Regions from separate parts of the Streptomyces sp. NPDC001292 genome, predicted to be linked through region 1. Evidence: riboswitches for the same ligand, from Rfam matches in the RefSeq annotation. Region 1 holds a riboswitch; each other region holds the start of a gene.
What was found. A riboswitch is a leader RNA that binds a small molecule or an ion and turns the genes downstream of it on or off. The one in region 1 is predicted to bind cyclic di-AMP.

Region 1 (3,952 bases):
CCCGCAGCTCGCCCTGACCGCCGTCAAGCGCGTCCTGGAGGTGACGCCCGAGGAGGTCCAGGAGGTCGCCAAGTCCCGCCTGCGCCCCGACAACCGCGCGGTGCTCGTCTACGAGCCGACCGCCGCCGACGTGCAGGACGACGCCCAGGACGCGGACGCCGCGGCCACCGACGACACCGAGGAGGCGGCGAAGTGACCGAGCTCGCCACGATGGAGTTCCACCCCCGGCCCAGGGCCGGCGAGGCCAAGCCGTGGGCGTTCCCCGCGCCCGAGCGCGGGACGCTGGACAACGGCCTGACGGTGCTGCGCTGTCACCGCCCCGGCCAGCAGGTCGTCGCCGTCGAGGTGCTGCTGGACGCGCCCCTGGACGCGGAGCCGGCCGGCCTGGACGGCGTCGCCACGATCATGGCGCGAGCCTTCTCCGAGGGCACCGACAAGCACTCCGCCGAGGAGTTCGCCGCCGAGTTGGAGCGCGCGGGGGCCACCCTCGACTCGCACGCCGACCACCCCGGCGTACGGCTGAGCCTGGAGGTCCCGGCCTCCCGCCTGGCCAAGGGGCTCGGCCTGCTGTCCGACGCCCTCAGGGCGCCCGCGTTCGCCGACTCCGAGGTGGAGCGCCTGGTGCGCAACCGGCTCGACGAGATCCCGCACGAGCTGGCCAACCCCGCCCGCCGCGCCGCCAAGGAGCTGTCCAAGGAGCTCTTCCCGGCCGACTCGCGCATGTCGCGTCCGCGCCAGGGCACCGAGGAGACGGTCGGCACCATCGACTCGGCGGCCGTCCGCGCCTTCTACGACCGGCATGTGCGCCCGGCCACGGCCACCGCCGTGGTCGTCGGCGACCTCACCGGCGTCGACCTCGACCAGCTGCTGGGCCGGACCCTGGGCGCCTGGACCGGCTCCCCCGCCAAGCCGCGGCCCGTGCCGCCGGTGACCGCCGACGACACCGGCCGCGTGGTCATCGTGGACCGGCCCGGAGCCGTCCAGACGCAGCTGCTCATCGGCCGGATCGGCCCCGACCGGCACGACCGCGTGTGGCCCGCCCAGGTGCTCGGCACCTACTGCCTCGGCGGCACCCTCACCTCCCGCCTGGACCGCGTCCTGCGCGAGGAGAAGGGCTACACCTACGGGGTGCGGGCGTTCGGCCAGGTATTGCGGTCGGCCCCCGACGGGTCGGGCGCCGCGATGCTCGCCATCAGCGGCTCGGTCGACACCCCGAACACCGGCCCGGCGCTGGACGACCTGTTCACGGTGCTGCGCAAGCTCGCCGCGGAGGGCCTCACCGACGCCGAGCGGGACGTCGCCGTGCAGAACCTCGTCGGCGTGGCGCCGCTGAAGTACGAGACGGCCGCCGCCGTGGCCGGCACGCTGGCCGACCAGGTCGAGCAGCACCTGCCCGACGACTACCAGGCGACGCTCTATCAGCAGCTCGCCGCGACCGGCACGGTCGAGGCCACCGCGGCCGTCGTCAACGCCTTCCCGGTGGACCGGCTGGTGACGGTCCTGGTCGGTGACGCGGCGCAGATCAAGGAGCCCGTCGAGGCCCTGGGCGTCGGCCGGGTCACCGTCGTCACGGCCGAGTAGAGGCACCTCGTCGCCGCCGCAGCGCGGCGACCGGCACACGCGCGTGGGGCCCTGGTGACCGAAGCGTCACCAGGGCCCCTTGATGTCCGGATTGAGGGGGAGGCTGCCTGTCTGCCCTGTGGTATGCGCTACAAAACTTCTGATCCGTTTGGGAATCGAAAGCGGCCCCGTCTAGCGTCGGTCCGGCTGTTCGTCAGGCAGTGCGCCGCGTCCGCGGCACCGGACAGTCATCGCCGAGTCCCCGTACGGCGCGAGCCAGGGGAGCCGGGGACCCACCGTCCCTGGGGTGAATCGGACACCCGCGCGCGACGCGAGGGGGCCGTAGGAGACCTTCCTGCTCCGAACCCGTCAGCTAACCCGGTAGGCGACAGGGAAGGAAAGGACCCACGTCTCCATGGCGTTCACCCGCGCCACCGGGAAGCACCGCCGGCCGAGCCGGACGCACCGCACCACCGCCCGCGCGGCGGGCGTCGCGGCCCTGGCCACCACCGGTGTCATCGGCACCCTCGCCGCCCCGGCCCTCGCCGCGGACGCTCCCGCCCCCGAGGACACCGGCCTCACCCCGGTCGTCACCATCGGCGACAGCGTCGCCGAGAAGATCGACGCCCAGGCCGTCGCCCAGCACAGGGCCGCCGCGCGCAAGCAGGCCGCGCAGGCCGCGCGCAAGCAGGCCGCGGAGCGCGCGGAGAAGGAGCGCGAGGCCAGGGCCCGCGCCGCCCGCGAGGCCGAGCGCAAGCGCCTCAACGCCTTCGTGACGCCGATCGTCGACTCCTACATATCGACCGGCTACCGGACCGGCGGCTCCCTGTGGTCCTCCGGCACCCATACCGGTATCGACTTCCACGCCGCGAGCGGCACCCCCGTCCACGCGGTCGGCATCGGCACCGTCGTCGACGCCGGCTGGGGCGGGGCGTACGGCAACCAGGTCGTGATCAGGATGGCCGACGGCATGTACACCCAGTACGGGCACCTGTCGTCCCTCGGGGTCTCGGTGGGTCAGCAGGTCGTCCCGGGCCAGCAGATCGGCCTGTCCGGCGCGACCGGCAACGTCACCGGACCGCACCTGCACTTCGAGGCCCGTACGTCCCCGGACTACGGCTCCGACGTCGATCCCGTGGCCTACCTCCGCAAGCACGGCATCGACGTCTGACCCCCTGCGCCGGGGCGCAGCCCGGCGCGTCACGCGACACCCCCGAGGCCCCGGCTCCCGAGCCGGGGCTCCGGTGTTCCTCGCCGGTGTTCCCTTCCGGTGTCGCCCTCCGGTGTTCCGGGGACCCGCCGGGCACGGCGAAGCCGTGCCACCCCGTCCGGGTGGCACGGCTTCGGCGCTGGACCGGTCCTGCCGGTCAGACCGTCTCGGGAAGCTCCTCGAGCCCCTCGGCGACCAGCTTGGCCAGCCGGTCCAGCGCGGCGTCCGCGCCGTCGGCGTCGGAGGCCAGCACGACCTCCTCGCCGCCCTCGGCGCCGAGGCCGAGCACGGCCAGCATGGAGGCCGCGTTGACGGGCGTGCCGTCGGCCTTGGCGATCGTCACGGGGATGCCTGCGGCCGTGGCGGCCCGGACGAAGATGGAGGCGGGGCGGGCATGGAGACCCTCGGCCCAGCCGACGTTGACGCGGCGCTCAGCCATGTGTTGCTGCCCTTCGGGTGATCGGGGTTGTCTAGACCAGTTTTCCACACGTGGAGCGACCCGGAGCGGGCGTGTGCTCCGCTCCGGGTGGCGTCGGACCGCGGCCTCGGTCCGATGTGTGTCCTCCACAGACTGCCTCGCGCCGCTGTCGGACGCGAGCCGTACGCTGGGGCCCATGCAGACGTCGCCGGACCGGCACGAGTACCCCGCCCATTGGGAGGCCGACGTGGTGCTGCGCGACGGCGGCACCGCACGGATCCGCCCCATCACCGCCGATGACGCCGGCCGTCTGGTCAGCTTCTACGAGCAGGTGTCGGACGAGTCCAAGTATTACCGCTTCTTCGCGCCCTACCCGCGTCTGTCCGCGAAGGACGTCCACCGCTTCACGCACCACGACTTCGTGGATCGGGTGGGACTCGCGGCCACGGTCGGCGGCGAGTTCATCGCCACCGTACGCTACGACCGCATCGGTGCGGACGGCATGCCCGCCTCGGCGCCCTCCGACGAGGCCGAGGTCGCCTTCCTGGTGCAGGACGCCCACCAGGGACGCGGGGTCGCCTCGGCGCTCCTGGAGCACATCGCGGCCGTCGCCCGCGAACGCGGCATCCGCCGCTTCACCGCCGAGGTGCTTCCGGCCAACAACAAGATGATCAAGGTGTTCACGGACGCCGGGTACACCCAGAAGCGCAGCTTCGAGGACGGCGTCGTACGCCTGGAGTTCGACATCGAGCCGACCGACCGCT
Region 2 (3,952 bases), on a different contig from region 1:
CTCGATCTCGGGCGGCGTGACAACCAGCACCTCGGCTACGGACACGGCATCCACTACTGCCTCGGCGCACCGCTCGCCCGCCTGGAGGGCCAGACCGCGCTGGCCACCCTCCTCACCCGGCTCCAGGACCTGCGACTGGATACGGATCCGGCCGACTTGCGCTGGCGCGGCGGGCTCATCATGCGCGGACTGCGGACGCTGCCGGTGCGGTTCACCCCAGGCCGGTAAGTCGCAGGGAAGTCGGACAAGGCCGGAAAAGGCTCCCGCCACCGCACCACGTCCACCCACTGACGGGCACGAAGATGACACACGTTCAACTGTGTGATCTTCACGTGATCTGTGCGGCATGAACTTGTGACAAGCGATCGTCAGCCGATACTTTCACCCATCGGCGTGGCGCCGAGTCCGTGGTCGCCACGCCGGTCACCGCTGTCGCACGAAAGGTCTCCGTATGCTCTCCGGCAACGGTCGTCACCGTCGGCCCCGTCAGGCTCCGGCCCTCCTCGTCGCCGCCGGAGTGACCGGATCCGCCATCGCCATCCCGCTGATCGGCGCCGGCGGCGCCAGCGCGGCCGACGGCAACACGTGGGACAAGGTGGCCAAGTGCGAGAGCGGCGGCGCCTGGAGCGCCAACACCGGCAACGGCTACTACGGCGGCCTGCAGTTGGCGCAGGACGACTGGGAGAAGTACGGCGGTCTCGACTACGCCTCGAGCGCCGACCAGGCCAGCCGGTCCCAGCAGATAGCCGTGGCCGAGAAGCTGCTCGCCGACCAGGGGCCCGGTGCCTGGCCGACGTGCGGGCTGCTCTCCGGGCTCAGCGAGAAGTCCGGGGCGGCGAAGGTCGACACCGGCGTGGGTGATTCTTCGGGATCCTCCAACTCCTCCGGAAAGTCCCTCACGGACGACCTCGGCCTGTCCGACTCGTCGCAGACGTCGACCGGCTCGTCCGGCTCGTCGGACACCGGCCCCGGTTCGGCGGGCTCCTCCGACTCGCCGACCGCATCCCCCGCCACGTCCTCCCCCTCACCGTCCTCGCCCGCCGAGAAGGGCAAGCCGACCAAGTCCGACACGTCCCCCGATGTCGCGGTAAGCGGGCCCCAGTCGCCCGACGCCTCGCCCTCGATCACGCCGGAGCGGGGTGACGCGGACAAGTCGTGGCGGATCGGCGCCACTTCGGCGCTGGTCGACACCGGGGCGCTCGGTACCGGACGGCATCGCGGCGGCAGCGCCGTCGAGGACTCGGCCGACTCTCACGCGGCCGCGTCCTCCGGCCGTCACGCCTCACGCGGCGGGGGCTCCGCGCGCGCCGCGGTCGGCGACTCCTACACCGTCCGTGCCGGCGACTCGCTCGAGTCGATCGCCGACTCCCTTGGCCTCCAGGGCGGATGGGGCGCGCTGTACGCCGCGAACAAGGGGGTGATCGGGTCCGACCCGAACCACATCACCGCCGGTCAGGCCCTGAATGTCCCTATCGAAACGACCCACGACTAGCGGGAGTTCACGTCACACTTCGCGCCGAATGTCCCATTCGCTGAAAGTGTGGGATGAGTCTCAGAAGTACTGATCGTCTTTGGATTTCGGCGGAGCGCATGCCTACGGTCATGACCGCTCGTCACCGCGAGCCCCGGCTGCCGCAACGCCGAATCCTGCCAGCGGCCGCACGGGAACAGTCGTCGCGTCAAGCGCCGTGGGCAGGAGCGGGGGACCCAAGGTAAGTGCCGCGCCGGGCAGTTGACCGGAGCGGCTAGGGGTGGAGCCGTGCCTCACACAGGAGGCACGGCCGGGCAACTCAACCGGCCCGAACCCGACAGCTCACCTCGCAGGCGTCGGTGAGGGGATCCATCCATGCTGTTCTCCAGCAAGGGCAAGCACCGTCGTACGTCCAAGGCCACCCGTGTCATCGCGCTCGCCGGTGTCGCCGGCGCCGCAGTCGCCGCCCCGCTGATGGCGGTCGGCGACGCGTCCGCCGCCACCGCCTCCGAGTGGGACGCGGTCGCCCAGTGCGAGTCGGGCGGCAACTGGTCCATCAACACGGGCAACGGCTTCTACGGCGGACTCCAGTTCACCAACTCCACCTGGGCCGCGTACGGCGGCACCGCCTACGCCTCGCGCGCCGACCTGGCCTCCAAGTCGCAGCAGATAGCCGTCGCCGAGAAGGTCCTCGCGGGCCAGGGCAAGGGCGCCTGGCCGGTCTGCGGCAAGGGTCTGTCCGGCGCCGCCTACACCGGCGGCGCCCCCGCGTCCCCGTCGTCGAGCGGCAGCTCCGCCAAGAGCACCACCACCCGCTCGACCGAGCAGCAGGCCGCCAACCGCTCCGCGACGCGTCCGGCCCCGAGCAAGACCGTCACCACGCCCACCGGCGAGAAGGTCAAGAAGGGCGACGGCGAGTACAAGGTGGTCTCCGGCGACACCCTCAGCTCCATCGCTGCGAAGCACGGGGTCCAGGGCGGCTGGAAGAAGCTGTTCGAGCTGAACAAGGACATCATCGACAACGCCGACCTCATCTACCCGGGCCAGCAGCTCCACCTGAAGTAAGGGCCCGTCCCGCCCTCCATGGGCTCCCCGCCCCGGCGCGTTCCCCCTGCGCGCCGGGGCGGGGCTTTTCGTCTGCCGCTCGCCGGGCCGTTCCCGAACCTTCCCCTCTCCTTTGTTCCGAAAAGGAACAATGGGTGCCGTCACTCTGTCCACGAGGCGGTCGGTCGGCCGGTCGCCGCCCCGGGACGGTTAGGCTCTAGTCGCAAGGCTCACGCCCCGCACTTCCAGCGTCACATCCCAGAAGGAGATGCTCGTGCCGTCCATCGACGTCGTCGTAGCCCGGGAAATCCTGGACTCCCGAGGCAACCCCACGGTCGAGGTCGAGGTCGGCCTCGACGACGGCAGCACCGGTCGTGCCGCCGTCCCCTCCGGCGCCTCCACCGGCGCCTTCGAGGCCATCGAGCTCCGTGACGGCGACCCCAACCGCTACCAGGGCAAGGGCGTCGAGAAGGCCGTCCTCGCCGTGATCGAGCAGATCGGCCCGGAGCTCGTCGGTTACGACGCCACCGAGCAGCGTCTGATCGACCAGGCCATGTTCGACCTGGACGCCACCGACAACAAGGGCTCGCTGGGCGCCAACGCCATCCTCGGCGTCTCCCTCGCCGTCGCCCACGCCGCCTCCGAGGCCTCGGACCTCCCCCTCTTCCGCTACCTGGGCGGTCCGAACGCGCACCTGCTGCCGGTGCCGATGATGAACATCCTGAACGGCGGCTCGCACGCCGACTCCAACGTGGACATCCAGGAGTTCATGATCGCCCCGATCGGCGCGGAGTCCTTCTCCGAGGCCCTGCGCTGGGGCACCGAGGTCTACCACACCCTGAAGAAGGTCCTGAAGAGCAAGGGCCTGTCCACCGGCCTCGGCGACGAGGGCGGCTTCGCCCCGAACCTCGGCTCCAACCGCGAGGCCCTCGACCTCATCCTCGAGGCGATCAAGGAAGCCGGCTACGCCCCCGGCGAGCAGATCGCCCTCGCGCTCGACGTCGCCGCCTCCGAGTTCTACAAGGACGGCAAGTACGTCTTCGAGGGCAAGGAGCGCTCGGCGGCGGAGATGACCGAGTACTACGAGGAGCTGGTGGCCGCCTACCCGCTCGTCTCCATCGAGGACCCGCTGTTCGAGGACGACTGGGCCGGCTGGAAGGTCATCACCGACAAGCTCGGCGACAAGGTCCAGCTCGTCGGCGACGACCTGTTCGTCACCAACCCCGAGCGCCTCGCCCGCGGCATCGAGGAGGGCGCCGCCAACGCGCTGCTGGTGAAGGTGAACCAGATCGGTTCGCTCACCGAGACCCTGGACGCCGTCGAGCTGGCCCAGCGCAACGGCTTCAAGTGCATGATGTCCCACCGCTCCGGCGAGACCGAGGACGTCACGATCGCCGACCTGGCCGTCGCCACCAACTGCGGCCAGATCAAGACCGG
Region 3 (3,952 bases), on a different contig from region 1:
GAAGACCTCGTTCGACTTGCTGTCGTAACCCCAGACGTCCTTGCCGTTGTGGATGAGGCTGTACTCGGCGGCGTTCTCGATCAGCGAGACCTTCTGCCGGTCCTCGCCGTCGGCGGCGACGCGCAGGGTGTGCGTGCCGGAGGCCAGCTCGGGCAGTTTTGACGTCGGGTCGGCCGACGAACCGTCACCGCCCCTGGCCGCGCCCGAGGCCAGGCCGCTCTCCAGGCCGCCGAGGTTCGGCAGACCCAGGTCGGTGCTGATCTTGACCGTGCCGGACAGCTGCTGGACGTCCGACTCGGCGATTTTCTCTATGAGTTGCTGTGCGGTGATCTTCGGCAGGTCGGGGTCGCCGGACGCGGCGAGTGCCGGGACGAGCCCGATGGTCGCCGCCGCCACCCCCACCACCGTGACCGGGACGACGTAGCGCGCGGCCTTGCGGCGCCCCGCGCGCAGGTCGTGGGCTTCGGATTCGTTCGGTGCCATGTGTGCCCTACCTCCGTCATCGGCGGCGGCTGTCCTTCTGCACTGGGGTGTCACCCTCAGCCGCCATTCTCACCCAGATCGGTGAGGAGTGGTGTGGTCCGTGGTTTCCATCTGACCAAATCCGCCGGGCGGAAGCGTCAGACCCCGGAGCCAACTCCGTGTACGCCTGCGGTATGACACACAAAGGGCGATGCCTCCCCCACCCCGTAGGGGTAGGTCTGGAGGGCGCCGCTCGGAAAGGGCCGCCCGGCGAAGGCGTCCGGTGACATCGCGGAACCGGACAGGCGTCAGCCGGCCCGGTGCACCACCGCGTCGCACAGCTGGAGCAGTGCGGCCTTCGCGTCGCACTCCCGCAGCGGAGCCAGCGCGGCCCGAGCCTCCTCGGCGTAGCGCACGGTGTCCCGGCGGGCCTGCTCCAGTGCCGGGTGCGCCCGCAGCGCCGCCAGCGCTTCCGCGTGCCGCGCGTCGTCGCTCAGGTCGGAGTCCAGCAGCTCGCACAGGGCGATGTCCTCGGGCAGCCCCAGCCGGGCCGCGCGCTCGCGCAGCCGCAGCACCGGCAGCGTGGCGATGCCCTCGCGCAGATCGGTGCCGGGCGTCTTGCCCGACTCGTGCGAGTCGGAGGCGATGTCCAGGACGTCGTCCGCCAGCTGGAAGGCGACGCCCAGCCGCTCGCCGTACTGCGTCAGCACGTCCACGACGGTCTCGTCGGCGCCGGACATCATCGCGCCGAACCGGCACGACACCGCCACCAGCGACCCGGTCTTGCCGCCGAGCACGTCCAGGTAGTGGTCGACGGGGTCCCGGCCGTCCTGCGGACCCGCCGTCTCCAGGATCTGCCCGGTGACCAGCCGCTCGAACGCCACGGCCTGCACCCGCACGGCCTCCGGGCCGAGGTCGGCGAGGATCTGCGAAGCCCGGGCGAACAGGAAGTCACCGGTCAGGACCGCGACCGAGTTGCCCCAACGGGTGTTGGCGCTGGCCACCCCGCGGCGCACGGCGGCCTCGTCCATCACGTCGTCGTGGTACAGCGTCGCCAGGTGGGTCAGCTCCACCACCACGGCCGACGGCACGACGCCCGGTGCGTACGGGTCCCCGAACTGGGACGCGAGCATCACGAGCAGCGGCCGGAACCGCTTCCCGCCGGCCTTGACGAGGTGCTGGGCGGCCCCCGTGATGAACGGGACCTCGCTCTTGGTGGCTTCGAGCAGCCCTTCCTCGACAGCCGCCAATCCGGCCTGGACATCGGCTTCGAGAGCCTGGTCCCGCACGCTCAGCCCGAATGGCCCGACGACGGTCACGAGGGGTCTCCTGTCTGCTGGTGTCTGCTGGGGATTACACGGTTTGTCGATAGGTCGCTGCCCTCACTCAAGTCAGCGTATCCGGTCACGTTTCGATCACCGATGTCGCCCACCTATACGGGCCAGGCCACATCACCCGACGTGACCACCATCACGCCTCCGCCACACGGCCCACCCGCACTCACACTTGAAGTCCGATTCACCCCTATTGGGGTTTCAATTCTCTTTAGCGGCAATTGCCCTTCGGGCACCCAAACCGTGAGTTGGGTCACGTCACCCTCCGTCCGTATCATCTCCCGCACTCCTTCACATTCCCTTTACTGGCCGCCGAGTTGAGGCTTGCAGGCGCAAAGGATCAAGCACCACATACACCCCGGACCAAGGTCAAATAGGGCAATGTGTGATTCCGGCACTTGTTCGGGACATGTGCTCTCGCATACGTTCCCGGCCAACGAGCGGACGCCGAATCCTGCCGCCGCCCGTAATCCCAACGACCGAATGAACCATGGCAGGAGCGGGGGACCCAGGTAAGCCGCCGGGCCGGGCACGTACGTCCTACGTCGTACGCCGCACCGGAACGGCTCGGGGTGAAGCCGTGCCCTTCGGGGCACGGCCGGGCACCTCCCCGCCCGAACCCGACAGCTCACCTCGCAGGCGACGGAGAGGAAATCCCCCATGCCTGCAAACGGTCAGCGCCGTTCTTCCCGCACCGCCCGCCTCGTCCGCGCCCTCGCCGTCACCGGCACGAGCGCAGCCGTCCTCGCCGTGCCGCTGCTCGGCGCCACGACTGCGTCCGCGGCGACCCCGTCCACCGTCCGGACGGCCGCGAGCTACGGCTACGCGAACAACCTCGACGGCTGGATCCGGGCCTCCCTGGCGGTCATGGCGGAGAACGGCATCCCGGGCTCCTACAACGGGATCCACCGCAACATCATCCGCGAGTCCTCCGGCAACCCGCGTGCCATCAACCTCTGGGACTCCAACGCCAGGATGGGCATCCCGTCCAAGGGTCTGCTCCAGGTCATCGACCCGACCTTCCGGGCGTACCACGTGAACGGCACGTCCTGGGACATCTACGACCCGGTCGCCAACATCACGGCCGCCTGCAACTACGCGGCCAAGCGGTACGGCTCCATCGACAACGTCTTCGGCGCGTACTGACCGAACCACGGCCGGCCCACACACCGGCTAGACAAACAGTCGTTCGAGGACGACGGCGATGCCGTCGTCCTCGTTCGACATCGTGACCTCGTCGGCCACCGCCTTGAGCTCGGGGTGGGCGTTGGCCATGGCGACCCCCCGGGCGGCCCACTGGAACATCGGGATGTCGTTGGGCATGTCGCCGAAGGCGAGGGCGCTCTCGCGGCCCAGTTCCAGGTGTTCGGCGGCCAGCGCCAGTCCGGTCGCCTTGGTGATGCCGCACGGCTGGAGTTCGACGGTCCCGGGGCCCGACATGGTGACCGTGGCGAGGGACCCCACCACGCCGCGGACCGCCGCCGCCAGCTCGTCGTCGGACAGCACCGGGTGACGCAGCAGCACCTTGCTGATGGGCGCGCGCCACAGGTCGTCGCGCCGTTCGACCCGCACGGCGGGCAGCGACGGGTGCGGCATGAGATACCCCGGCTCGATGAGCGTGAGCCCCTCGACTCCGTCCTGGTCGACCGCGGCGTACACCTCCCCCACCTCGGCCTCGATCTTGCCGAGCGCGGTCTCGGCCTGCTCCCGGTCCAGGGTGACCGACCACAGCAGGCGGTCGCTCCCGGCGTCGTAGAGCTGTGCGCCCTGACCGCACACCGCGAGCCCCGTGGCGCCGAGGACGTCGAGCAGTTGCCGCACCCGCGGCGCCGGCCGTCCGGTCACCACGAGGTGCCGGGCACCGGCGGCCGCCGCCCTCCCGAGCGCGGCGAGGGACCGTTCGGACACGGTGTCGTCGCCGCGCAGCAGCGTTCCGTCCAGGTCAGTGGCGATGAGGGCATATGCGAGGGCGGCCATGATCAGAGAATACGGATGCTCCGGCCCGCCGACTCGACCGGAACCGGACGACCGCGGCGACCACCGCGCTCCTGGCGTCCTCTCCTCAACTCCCTTATTGATACGGGCCCTTCGCGCGGCAGGCGAGGTGGCGCTCAACCGTGCGCCGCAGCAAGGTGTTCGGCCAGCCGCGGGGAGGC
Region 4 (3,952 bases), on a different contig from region 1:
GTAGGTGTCGCGCGAGACCAGGTTGTAGTGCGGCTGGAGCGCCACGTACCGGGCCAGACCCTCGCGCTCGGAGAAGTCCAGGGACTCCCGAAGGCGCTCGGCGGAGATGTTGGAGGCGGCGATGTGCCGGACCTTGCCCGCCCTGACCAGTTCGTCGAGCGCGCCGATGATCTCCTCGACGGGGACTTCCGGCTGGTCGAAGTGCGTGTAGTACAGGTCGATGTGGTCCGTGCCCAGGCGCCTGAGGGAGGCGTCGGCCGCGGCCTTGATGTTGGCGGCGCTCAGACCCTGGTAGTCGGGGTGCTGGCTGACCTTGGTGGCGATGACGACGTCGGAGCGGTTGCCGCGCTCCTTGATCCACTCGCCGATGATCGTCTCGGACTCGCCGCCCTGGTTGCCCTCCACCCACGCGGAGTAGGAGTCGGCGGTGTCGACGAAGTTGCCTCCGGCGGCCGTGTAGGCGTCGAGGACGGCGAAGGACTGCTCCCAGTCGGCGGTCCAGCCGAAGACGTTGCCGCCGAGGGCGAGCGGGAAGACCTCGAGATCGGACGAACCCAGTTTGCGCAGAGAAGTCATGTTCAACATCAACAACCGCGCCGGAGCGGCCCATTCCGGGCCGGGCCGCATCCGGCCGCAAAGGTTGCGCAAACAGGCCTCACTGGCTCGTCAGACCGGTCCGTGTAGTGAGGGTCGAGGCGTGCCCGTCAGGGGGTGAGGCCCTTGCCGCGCAGCCACGCCGTCGGGTCGGTCCCGGTGGACTGGCCTCCTGGGTGGACCTCCAGGTGGAGATGCGGCCCGGTGACGTTGCCGGTGGCGCCCACCCGGCCGATCACGTCGCCCGTGCTGACCTTCTGGCCGACGCTGACGCTGATCGACGACTGGTGGCAGTACCAGAGCTCGGTGCCGTCGTCGAGGGTGAGGATCGTGCGGTAACCGTAGGAGCCGGCCCAGCCGGCCTCGGTGATGGTGCCGGTGTGGATCGCCTTGAGCAGGGTGCCCGTGGGGGCGGCGAAGTCGAGGCCGGTGTGGTAGCCGGAGGACCACATGGAGCCGGCCTGGCCGAAGGCGGAGGTGAGCGTGTACGAGGAGGTGGGCAGCGCGTACTGCCTCGCCAGCTCGGCCAGCCGCGCCTCCTCGGCCTTCCGCTTGGCCTCCTCGGCCTTCCTCTTGGCCTCCTCCTCCGCCTTCTTCTTCTCGGCGGCGGCCTTGGCCTCGGCCGCCTCCCGCGCCTTCGCCGCTTCCTCGGCGGCCTTCTTGGCGGCGGCGGCCTCGGCGTCCGCCTGTGCCTTGGCCTCGATCTGGACCTGCTGCTGCTCGGCCTGCGCCATGATCCGGTTGCGCAGCACCTCGCCGGCGTCCGCGGTGCCGCCCTCGGCCTCGGCGGCGGCCACGCCGACGCTGCTGAGCGCGGCCGACGAGCCCTCGGGGGCCGCGTCGGAGGAGTCCTGGAACAGGGAGCCCACGGAGGGCAGATCGGGCAGCGAGATGGACACCGGCGGCTTGCCGCTGTTGGCGCTGGCCATGCCGCCCGCGCCGACGGCGGCGATGACGCCGACGCCGAGAACGGTGGAGCTGCGGGCGAGCCCGCCGCCGCGCTGCTTGGCGACGCGGTGCCGACCGCGCACGGGACGGATGGACTCCGCGGTGGGGTTCCACTCCTCCCAGGGGCCCTCGTCGGCGCGGCGGCTGTCGTAGCCGAAGGTCTCTCCGTGTTGCCGGCTCGGCGCGAACGGAGCTTCCGGGGCAGGCGGGTTGGACGCCACGAAGGCGCACTCCTTTCCTTCCGTCTCGCCTACCGGGTTAGCTGACGGGTTCGGAGCGGGAAGGTCTCCTACGCGCGTAAACAAACCGTGCTCGCACGGCGGTTACGCTCGATTCACCCCAAGTTGGTGGTTCCCCGGTTCCCTTGCGGGATTCGGCGTGCGGGCACGGAGCCGCCTCTTGTGACGGCTGGGACGACCGTGCTGCGTTACCGAACGTTAATAGACGCGGGCCATGGATTCCAAGCCGTTCGGCTTGATCGCTCAACCTTCCGGCCCGACCTTACGGTCCATGACCACCGAAAACCGGGCGAGTTGACCCCACTTCCGGGAGAGCCTTTGCGCCCGCCAAACACTCAGGGCCGGAATCCACTGATCGGATTCCGGCCCTGAGCCTTCAGTAGCGGGGACAGGATTTGAACCTGCGACCTCTGGGTTATGAGCCCAGCGAGCTACCGAGCTGCTCCACCCCGCGTCGTTGTGACACCAGTATATGTCATCCGGAGGGCTGCTCGCGCCCACCTCACCGTCCGCCGTTCGTCACACGGTTCCCGGCCGGCGTCGAGGCCCCGCTCAGCCGAGCAGATGCCGGTTCGGTTCCCTGGCCCGCTGCTCGAACTCCGGCACCACGACGACGTCCGCGCCCCCGGCCGCCAGCACCCCGGTCCCGTCGGCGCCCTCGACGAACGTGTCCGGTTCCCGCCAGGCCGTCACCACCCGCCGCACCCCGGCGTCCAGAATCAGCCGGGCGCACGGACGCGGCCGGGAGGCGCGGCGGGCGCACGGCTCCAGACTGCTGTACACCGTGGCGTCCGGCAGCCGCGGATCCGCCGGGTCGACCTTGGCCAGCGCCGCCTCCTCCGCGTGCACGACCGGGTCGCCTCCCTCCCGCGAGTACCCGCGGGCGAGTTCGGTCCCGTCGGCGGCGACCACCACGGCGCCCACGCTGAACGCGGTCCGGGACGGCGGGCACTGCGCCGCCAGCTCGCAGGCGAGCCGGAGCCAGTGCCGGTCCGCGGGAGCGGCGCGGCCGGCGGTGCCGGGAGCGGTGGGTTCGTAGCGCACCAGGACGACGTCCTCGATGGTCCGCGTCTCCACCAGCCGCAGCCGCCCGCCCTGGTAGGTCCCGGGACCGAACAGCCGGGGCGCGTCGGAGTCCCCCACGAACAGGGGGGCGAGCACGAGCTGCACCTCGTCCGCGAGCTGCTGCTGGAGCAGCTGTGTGTGGACGGTCCCGCCACCCTCGACCATGAGCCGACGCACCCCGCGCACGTCGTGCAGGTGCTCGAGCAGCCGGGGCCAGCCGAGTTCGGCGCCCAGCGGCACGACGTCGGCGGCCAGGCCCGTACGCCGCAGCCGCAGCGCGCCCTCGTCGGTCGTGTAGAGGACCTTCTCGCCGCCGGTGTGCCAGAAGGGCGCCCGGGGGTCCAGCTCACCGGAGGCGCTGACCGCGACCTTCAGCGGGTACTCCGGCTTCCCGGCGGCGCGGCGGGCGGCCCGCCGCTCGGGCGAGTTCACCAGCAGCCGCGGGTTGTCGGCCCGCAGGGTGCCGGCGCCGATCAGGATCGCGTCGGCCGACGCGCGTACCTCGTCGACCCGGTCGAAGTCGGCGGGGCTGGAGAGCAGCAGGCGCTCGGGACCGGTGTCGTCCAGGTAGCCGTCGAGCGAGACGGCGGCGGACAGCAGGACGTACGGGTGGGGCATCGACGCCCTCTCTCTCGGCGACGGACTCGCCCCCAGTGTGACCGACCCCGCCGGGGAGGACGCCGCAGCGCCCGGATCGGCCGAAGCCGACCCGGGCGCTGCGGGGCAGGTCGGAGGGGACTCGCCTCCTCCTGCGGCCGTAGGCCCTGTGGGACTCGAACCCACAACCAATGGATTAAAAGTCCACTGCTCTGCCAATTGAGCTAAGGGCCCAGGCGATGTTGCCTACCCGAGCATAGCGGGAGGAGAGCCCGACGCCGATCGGGTATCCGGGGTACCCGGCCGGAAGTTCGGCCTGATCGGCGGTGACCGGGTGAAGGTTGCGGTCAGAAGATCCCCTTGTAGCCCTTCCAGCCGCCGGAGATCTTCGTGCGGCCACTGAAGGAGCCCCTCGCCGTTGCCGTCGTTGCGGTACGGGTTGCCCGCGGTGTCCCGCTCGACCAGGTCGTTCTTGCCGTCGCCGGTGATGTCGCCGACGCCGACGATCA

Region 2: it holds a riboswitch for cyclic di-AMP, as region 1 does, so the genes downstream of both, ACFY4A_RS22260 (transglycosylase family protein) here and ACFY4A_RS03195 (M23 family metallopeptidase) in region 1, are expected to answer to the same signal.
Region 3: it holds a riboswitch for cyclic di-AMP, as region 1 does, so the genes downstream of both, ACFY4A_RS19525 (transglycosylase SLT domain-containing protein) here and ACFY4A_RS03195 (M23 family metallopeptidase) in region 1, are expected to answer to the same signal.
Region 4: it holds a riboswitch for cyclic di-AMP, as region 1 does, so the genes downstream of both, ACFY4A_RS30080 (M23 family metallopeptidase) here and ACFY4A_RS03195 (M23 family metallopeptidase) in region 1, are expected to answer to the same signal.

Annotation. Positions count from the first base shown of each region.
Region 1 covers NZ_JBIAXG010000002.1:106,991-110,942, forward strand. Annotated here, with positions in the region: gene ACFY4A_RS03185 (M16 family metallopeptidase) at 1-196, shown strand, start outside; gene ACFY4A_RS03190 (M16 family metallopeptidase) at 193-1,581, shown strand; cyclic di-AMP (ydaO/yuaA leader) riboswitch at 1,803-1,963, shown strand; gene ACFY4A_RS03195 (M23 family metallopeptidase) at 1,976-2,731, shown strand; gene ACFY4A_RS03200 (HPr family phosphocarrier protein) at 2,928-3,209, opposite strand; gene ACFY4A_RS03205 (GNAT family N-acetyltransferase) at 3,385-3,952, shown strand, end outside.
Region 2 covers NZ_JBIAXG010000021.1:45,422-49,373, reverse strand. Annotated here, with positions in the region: gene ACFY4A_RS22270 (cytochrome P450) at 1-228, shown strand, start outside; gene ACFY4A_RS22265 (transglycosylase family protein) at 452-1,492, shown strand; cyclic di-AMP (ydaO/yuaA leader) riboswitch at 1,675-1,842, shown strand; gene ACFY4A_RS22260 (transglycosylase family protein) at 1,847-2,536, shown strand; gene eno (phosphopyruvate hydratase) at 2,784-3,952, shown strand, end outside.
Region 3 covers NZ_JBIAXG010000017.1:61,109-65,060, reverse strand. Annotated here, with positions in the region: gene ACFY4A_RS19535 (outer membrane lipoprotein carrier protein LolA) at 1-483, opposite strand, end outside; gene ACFY4A_RS19530 (polyprenyl synthetase family protein) at 771-1,781, opposite strand; cyclic di-AMP (ydaO/yuaA leader) riboswitch at 2,264-2,451, shown strand; gene ACFY4A_RS19525 (transglycosylase SLT domain-containing protein) at 2,457-2,942, shown strand; gene ACFY4A_RS19520 (HAD family hydrolase) at 2,970-3,776, opposite strand; gene ACFY4A_RS19515 (FAD-dependent oxidoreductase) at 3,908-3,952, opposite strand, start outside.
Region 4 covers NZ_JBIAXG010000035.1:16,557-20,508, forward strand. Annotated here, with positions in the region: gene ACFY4A_RS30075 (aldo/keto reductase) at 1-576, opposite strand, end outside; gene ACFY4A_RS30080 (M23 family metallopeptidase) at 705-1,763, opposite strand; cyclic di-AMP (ydaO/yuaA leader) riboswitch at 1,775-1,931, opposite strand; tRNA gene ACFY4A_RS30085 (tRNA-Met) at 2,162-2,235, opposite strand; gene ACFY4A_RS30090 (dihydrofolate reductase family protein) at 2,334-3,464, opposite strand; tRNA gene ACFY4A_RS30095 (tRNA-Lys) at 3,605-3,677, opposite strand; gene ACFY4A_RS30100 (hypothetical protein) at 3,690-3,952, opposite strand, start outside; gene ACFY4A_RS30105 (hypothetical protein) at 3,950-3,952, opposite strand, start outside.